2 linked regions of the Candidatus Puniceispirillum marinum IMCC1322 genome follow. The protein of the gene in region 2 interacts with the protein of the main gene of each other region in a pairwise test. Links are inferred from orthologs where the notes say so. Each region holds a gene or a part of one and is shown on either strand. Other genes may lie near its edges.

Region 1 (3,224 bases), 1.0 Mb from region 2 along the record:
GTCCAAGAATATTTACAAAAGCTTTGTTGCTTAGATTGCGCTGATAGCCGTCAGCATAACCAACACCCACGGTTGCGATACGTGACGGCCGAGATAGGCGATGCGTGCCGCCATAACCAACCGTTGCGCCTTCGGGGGCGGTGCGCACCTGAATAATGCGTCCATGCCAGGTGATACATGATTTTAAGCCGTTTGAATCAGTGATGGCTTGGTCTTTACCGCATGGATGAACACCATAAATGGCTATGCCAGGTCGGGTCATCTGATAGTGAAATTCATTACCCAGAAATACGCCACCACTATTGGCAAGGCTGGCTTTGATACCGCCAAAAAAGCTACGATATTCGTCAAAGCGTGTTTTCTGGGCAGTATTGGCAGGGTCGTCGCTGATTTCTCCTGAAATCAGGTGACTCATGATATATGTGATCTCAAGGCCGTTCAAAGCCTGTTTATTTTCAATCAGCCAGTCAGTCTGATCCGGATCAAACCCAAGCCGTGTCATGCCAGTATCCAGATGCAGCATAGCTGGATAGGTCTCATTGGCATTCTGGGCATATAAGCGCCAGCGGCTCACTTGCTCAAGATCATTCAAAACAGGTGTCAGTCGATAAGCGCGCATGTCATGTTCTTGACCGCGGTGGCATCCGTGTAGCACCATGATCTGGGCGTCGGATATGCTGATATTGTCCAGATAGGTACGAAATGACACCGCTTCATCAAGATTGGCGACAAAGAATTGGCGGCATCCAGCCTTATAGAGCGCTGCACCAACGTGATTTGCGCCCAGACCGTAGCCATTTGCCTTAACCATAGCGGCGGTTATTGTGCTTTTTGGGGATAAACTGTCAAGATAAAGCCAGTTATGGGCGATAGCGCCAAGATCAATGTCAATGCGGTTGTCAGCCGCGCCAAAAGCCGCCAGCACATTTTCATCACCTGTGGACATGTTTAGAAACCCTCAGGCAGATGGGTGCTTTCGGTCAGATCAGTGAAATGGGTAAAGCGCTTTTCGAAATGCACATTCACCGAACCTGTAGGACCATGTCTTTGCTTGGCAACAATGATTTCGGCCTTGTTTTCGGCGCTTTGCATTTTGCTTAACCAGTCAGCATGGCGGATGTTAAAGGTATCAACCGACTCTTCCATTTTCTGTTCAGGTTCACGTTTATTGAGATAATATTCCTCACGATAGACAAACATCACCACATCGGCATCCTGTTCAATCGATCCAGACTCGCGCAAGTCAGACAGGTTTGGGCGCTTGTCTTCACGCATTTCAACAGCACGTGATAACTGTGACAAAGCCAGAACAGGCACATCAAGCTCTTTGGCTATTGCCTTTAATGTACGGCTGATATTGGAGATTTCCTGCACCCGGTTTTCAGATCGAACGCCAAGCTGGGCAGTTAGAAGCTGTAGATAGTCAACCACGATAACCCCAAGCCCAGACGTGCGTTTCAGGCGACGGGCACGGCTGGCAAGCTGGGATACAGAAAGGGCGGGCGTATCATCAATATAGAATGGCGCTGATGAAATGGCGGTACTGGCGGCAACCAGCTGGTCAAACTCCTGCGAATCCAGTTTGCCGCGCCGGATACTTTCCGAATCAACCCTGGCGCGCTCGCTCAAGATACGTGTGCCAAGCTGTTCAGCGGCCATTTCCAGTGAGAAAAAGGCAACCGGACTGGCGACTTCACCTGTCTTTGTCGTTGTTGCGGCATGAAAGGCGATATTCGTTGCCAGTGCGGTTTTACCCATTGCGGGACGACCAGCCAGAATGATCAGATCCGACCGCTGTAAACCACCCAAGAGATTATTCAGATCGGTTAAACCAGTGCTGGAGCCTGACAGATGTCCATCATTCTTACGCGCAAGATCTGCCTGATTAACACTGGCAGCGACAATGGTATCAAATCCGCGTAATCCGGTGCTGGCTGTATCATTTTCAGCGAGACGGAACAAATGTGCTTCGGCCGTTTCAATCTGGGTTGATGCCGGGGTATCGACTTCAGGCTGGATTGCATCAGTTATGACCTGATCGCTGATCAGGATCAATTCACGGCGCAGATGCGCCTCATGGATGGTATGGGCATAATCGGGTGCCTGACTGATGCTGATAACACCATCGGCAAGATCTGTAAGGTAATTCTGGGTGTCCGAATCCGGGAATTCATCACTGCCGGTGAAAAAGCTTTTCAGCGTTACCGGATTCGCCAGTTGCCCACGTTCGATCATCCGCATGATTGTCTGGAAAATACGCCCATGAAGGGGATCGTAAAAATGTTCGGCGCGCAGACGGTCGTCAATGCGCTCCATCACACTGTTATCAAGCAACAACGCGCCAAGCAGATTTTGCTCGGCTGGCAAATTATGTGGCATTTGCCGGGTCGGGCCAGTGCCAGATACGCCAGTTGGAAAGGGTTTTATGTTGGTTTGTTCTTCAGCCATGAACCAGATAGTAGGCTAATTTTTTGGTTATTAGGAGGTGTTAAGATTAAGTTTGATGGGGATAAGTGCCTTAAAATCATCTCTTAGCCTGTGGATAGTTTTTGGGCGCGGCAGAACAGAAAAAAGCCGGAGACAGGCTCCGGCTTTGATGTGCATTAAAATGTAGTTTTAAGCGTCTTTAGATGACTCGTCTGTGTCTGTAGATGCGTCTGCTTCAGCACTTTCGGCCTCAACTTCGGCAGTCTCAACTTCGGCTGACGCGGCTTCTTCAACAGCTTCAACAGCAGCAACCGCAACATTGATATTGTCGTCTTCATCGTCAATATCCTGAACACCACCGGTAACGGCAACACCTGTTTTCAGCTGGGTTTCGGCTTCTTCAAGTGAGCGCGCAATATTGACGATGATGTCAACATGCACTTCTGGATGAAGCCGGATGCGCGTGTCGGTCAGGCCAAGGGTTTTAATCGACTTGTCCATAACAACCTGTGAACGGGTAATGGTAAAACCAGCTTCGCTAACAGCTTCGGCAATATCACGCGATGTCACCGAACCAAATAACTGACCCATTTCTGAGGCTGCTCGTACCATATTGACAGCCAGACCAGCCATTTTACCAGCTTCGGTCTCGGCTTCACTACGGCGGGAAAGGTTATCAGCTTCACGCTGGGCGCGTTCGGTTTCAAACCGTTCGCGGTTGGATTTGTTGGCACGTAGCGCTTTGCCCTGTGGCAACAGAAAGTTGCGTGCATAGCCTGGCTTGACGGTGACGAGAT
Region 2 (3,327 bases):
CTGAAAAAGCCCCCACATCAACCTGCATGATCTTGTCATTATTCGTCGGGATAACGCGGGTGTAATCAGGGAATGTGCCATCGATCAGCTTAGTGGTCAGGCGCACCGCCCCAAAGGCGAATTCGGCACGCGTTTCCGACATTGAAATCGTCACATCACCATCATAGTCATCCAGCAGTTTGCGCAATTCACCAACCGCTTTACGCGGCAGGATAATCGATGGCATCTGCGCTGCGCCACCTGGCAATGTCTGCTTGGTCATCGCCAGACGGTGCCCGTCTGTTGCCACCGCACATAGATCGCCAGCATCTGATTTATGCAGATAGATACCATTCAGATAATAGCGCGTTTCCTCGGTAGAAATCGCAAATTTGGTGGCATCGATAAGATCGCGGAAATCAGCAGCGGTCAGCACAAAATTGGTCGGCAGCTCATTCGAGCTAATGGCCGGAAAATCTTCGACAGGCAAGGTTGGTAGCCGGAAACTCGAACGACCCGCGCTGATCATCGCATGACCATCGCCAACCGACAGCTCGACTTCGGATCCATCCGGCAGTTTACGCACGATATCATACAGCATATGCGCCGACATCGTTGTCGTCCCTGCCGTTGCCACCGCACAGCCAACCTCGGTTGTGATATCCATATCCATATCAGTAGCTGTCAATGACAGCTGTCCGTCTTCGGCGCGCAATACGACATTCGCCAGAATGGGTATCGTGTTACGACGCTCAACAACGGATTGCACATGACCCAAAGGCCTTAGAAGACTCATACGATCAATTGCCAGTTTCATCTATTTTCTCTCATTCTGTAGCCCTGAGCTACCATGCCCGACCAGCGGGGGACACATGCGTATAAACTGTCAATCGTCCATACGCCCTCTAATCGCCAAATATAGCATGTTTATAACAAACTAACACCAAAATATTGTGTTTTTAGCGATTCGCGGCAACGCTCGAAAATGGCCAAAACAGGGCTTCTTAGCTGATCATATGAAATATGGATATGGGGTCATGACGGCCCGAATGCGGCTAGTTCGACAAAAGCGACCGTAAAAGATCAACATCTTCGCCCAGCCGCGAATCCGATAGCGTCAATGTCTCGATGGTTTTGACCGCATGCATGACCGTCGTATGGTCACGTCCACCGAACTGGCGGCCAATTTCCGGATAGGATAATGACGTCAGGTTTTTCGTCAGATACATGGCCACCTGACGCGGGCGGGCGATGTTACGTGCGCGCCGAGCCGAGAACATTTCCGACACCCGGATGCCATAATGCGCAGCGACTCGCTTCTGAATTGCATCAACACTGATCTGGCGGCTACTGGCGCGCAGTAAGTCAGCCAGCAGATCGGCAGCGCTTTCGATGGTTATTTCACGGCCCACCAGCATGGCATGCGCCATAATCCGGTTTAACGCGCCTTCAAGCTCGCGCACATTGCTGACAATCTTATGCGCCAGAAATTCCAGCACCTTATCGGGGATCTGGATCTGCGCCCGTTCGGCTTTGGCTTGCAGAATACCCAGACGGAGTTCGTAATCGGCCGGATGAATATCAGCAACCATACCCCAGCCAAGCCGGCTACGCAGACGTTCTTCCATGCCTTCCAGATCGGTTGGCGACTTATCCGCCGAGATGATCACCTGACGGCCATCTTCGACCAATGCGTTAAAGGTATGGAAAAATTCTTCCTGCGTGGAATCCTTGCCACTGATGAATTGCACATCATCAATCATCAGCACGTCCACCGAACGGAACTGTTCTTTGAAAGACATCGTATCTCGGAACCGAAGCGCGCGAACAAAACGATACATGAATTTTTCTGCTGACAGATACATCACCTTGCGCGATGGCGCCTGTTCACGGATATGCCAGGCGATCGCATGCATCAGATGCGTTTTACCAAGCCCGACCCCGCCATAAAGGAACAGGGGATTAAACGCGACCTTCTCGCTTTCAGCAGTACGGCGCGCAACGGCAAAAGCCAATTCATTCGGCTTGCCAACAACAAAATTTGCAAATGTATAGCGCGGATCAAGACCGGCCAGCGGATCAAACTTTTCCGGCGTGGCACCGGTTGCGCTGTCAGATTGTGCCCTGTCATATTTTGTACTGTTGGCAGCAAAGGCGGACCCTTTGTCATTATCGGTTATCCGCGGCGCGCGCTCGGCAATCGATTGCGGACGCACCGCAAGACGCACTTCAACGCGTTTTACTCCGGTAAATTCGGCTGCTGAAATAACCCGCAACCGGTCGGCATATTGGCTGTTCACACGATCGCGTGCCAGACTCGAATCAGCTTCGATTGTCAGCATATTATTGTGCAGGCTACCAACCCGAAGCGGCTTGATCCAGCTTCGCCATGCGGCGTCACCTAAATCAATGCGCATCCGCGCTGATACTTTTTCCCAACAGGCTTCAAGATCCACTGGCGGATTCGCAGCGCTGTCAAAAGGCGCAAAATCGCCATTTTCAAAATTCGGATTCAATGTGGCTGGTTTGGCTCCATACGCACTGAATTCATGTGGGGTTGAGGGATTTTTTAGATTATCGTCCGACATGTATCACCCCCATATATTTTAGTCACACATGATTGTGGACAGACCGCGAACTGCTTGTAACAGCAAATTGAACCTGTGTAACAGCAGACGGTCATTGAATTGCTCTTGGTTGAGCTAGATGAGATTAGCTAAAATTAGGGGGCGATGGCAAGACAGCTAGAGCCCGAAATGGCAAAATAAAGTTGTGTTTTGCGCAGTTATTTTTGTTGACAGTCTTTCCCCTTGAAATGGGTCAGATGTGACAAAAATTATTGATTATCAGGCACCGAATCGCAAGAAACCGATTTTGGGGCTTGCAACCTCATGGCGATGTGACTCGTGCTGATGTGACCTCATACCGATTATTTTAAATCTGGCAGACCGGATGCTGACAAAGCATCTGCCGATTCCAAAATAAAAGCCCACCGCATGACGCTGTGGACTTCTGATAAACAATTATAATTGGTTATATGCAAGGGCAAGCTGGCACATACAGGTTGGCTAACCGATCGCGGCACTCATCGCCGCTTTATCAGCTAACCTCGTGACCTACTTAGTAGCAAGCTAACGCGCGCTTAGGGTAACTAGGCGGCGAGGGCTTTAACGCGGGCAGCCAGACGCGAAATCTTGCGCGACGCTGTATTGCGATGCACAACACCACGGGTAACGCCACGCTGGATTTCCGGCTGGGCGACACGTAGAGCTTCACGGGCAACAGCGGCATCACCAGATGCAATGGCTGTTTCGACTTTTTTTACGAATGTGCGGATACGGCTCATAC

The links.
Region 1: the proteins of dnaA (region 2) and SAR116_RS03320 interact in binary tests that used the Escherichia coli proteins (3 or more experiments, as listed by UniProt). The link is inferred for Candidatus Puniceispirillum marinum IMCC1322 from one-to-one orthologs.

Annotation. Positions count from the first base shown.
Region 1 is NC_014010.1:682,440-685,663, reverse strand. The notes cover bases 199-3,092. They hold SAR116_RS03320 (replicative DNA helicase), read right to left. Parts: upstream 2,449-3,092; coding sequence 949-2,448; downstream 199-948. Other genes in these bases: rplI (50S ribosomal protein L9), read right to left, coding at 2,617-3,092; alr (alanine racemase), read right to left, coding at 199-946. In the rest of the region: more of alr, read right to left, coding at 1-198; more of rplI, read right to left, coding at 3,093-3,224. UniProt on the Escherichia coli protein: The main replicative DNA helicase, it participates in initiation and elongation during chromosome replication. Travels ahead of the DNA replisome, separating dsDNA into templates for DNA synthesis.
Region 2 is NC_014010.1:1,720,007-1,723,333, forward strand. What follows is about bases 302-3,298. They hold dnaA (chromosomal replication initiator protein DnaA), read right to left. Parts: upstream 2,568-3,298; coding sequence 1,035-2,567; downstream 302-1,034. Other genes in these bases: dnaN (DNA polymerase III subunit beta), read right to left, coding at 302-796; rpsT (30S ribosomal protein S20), read right to left, coding at 3,131-3,298. Also shown: more of dnaN, read right to left, coding at 1-301; more of rpsT, read right to left, coding at 3,299-3,327. UniProt on the Escherichia coli protein: Plays an essential in the initiation and regulation of chromosomal replication. Binds in an ATP-dependent fashion to the origin of replication (oriC) to initiate formation of the DNA replication initiation complex once per cell cycle.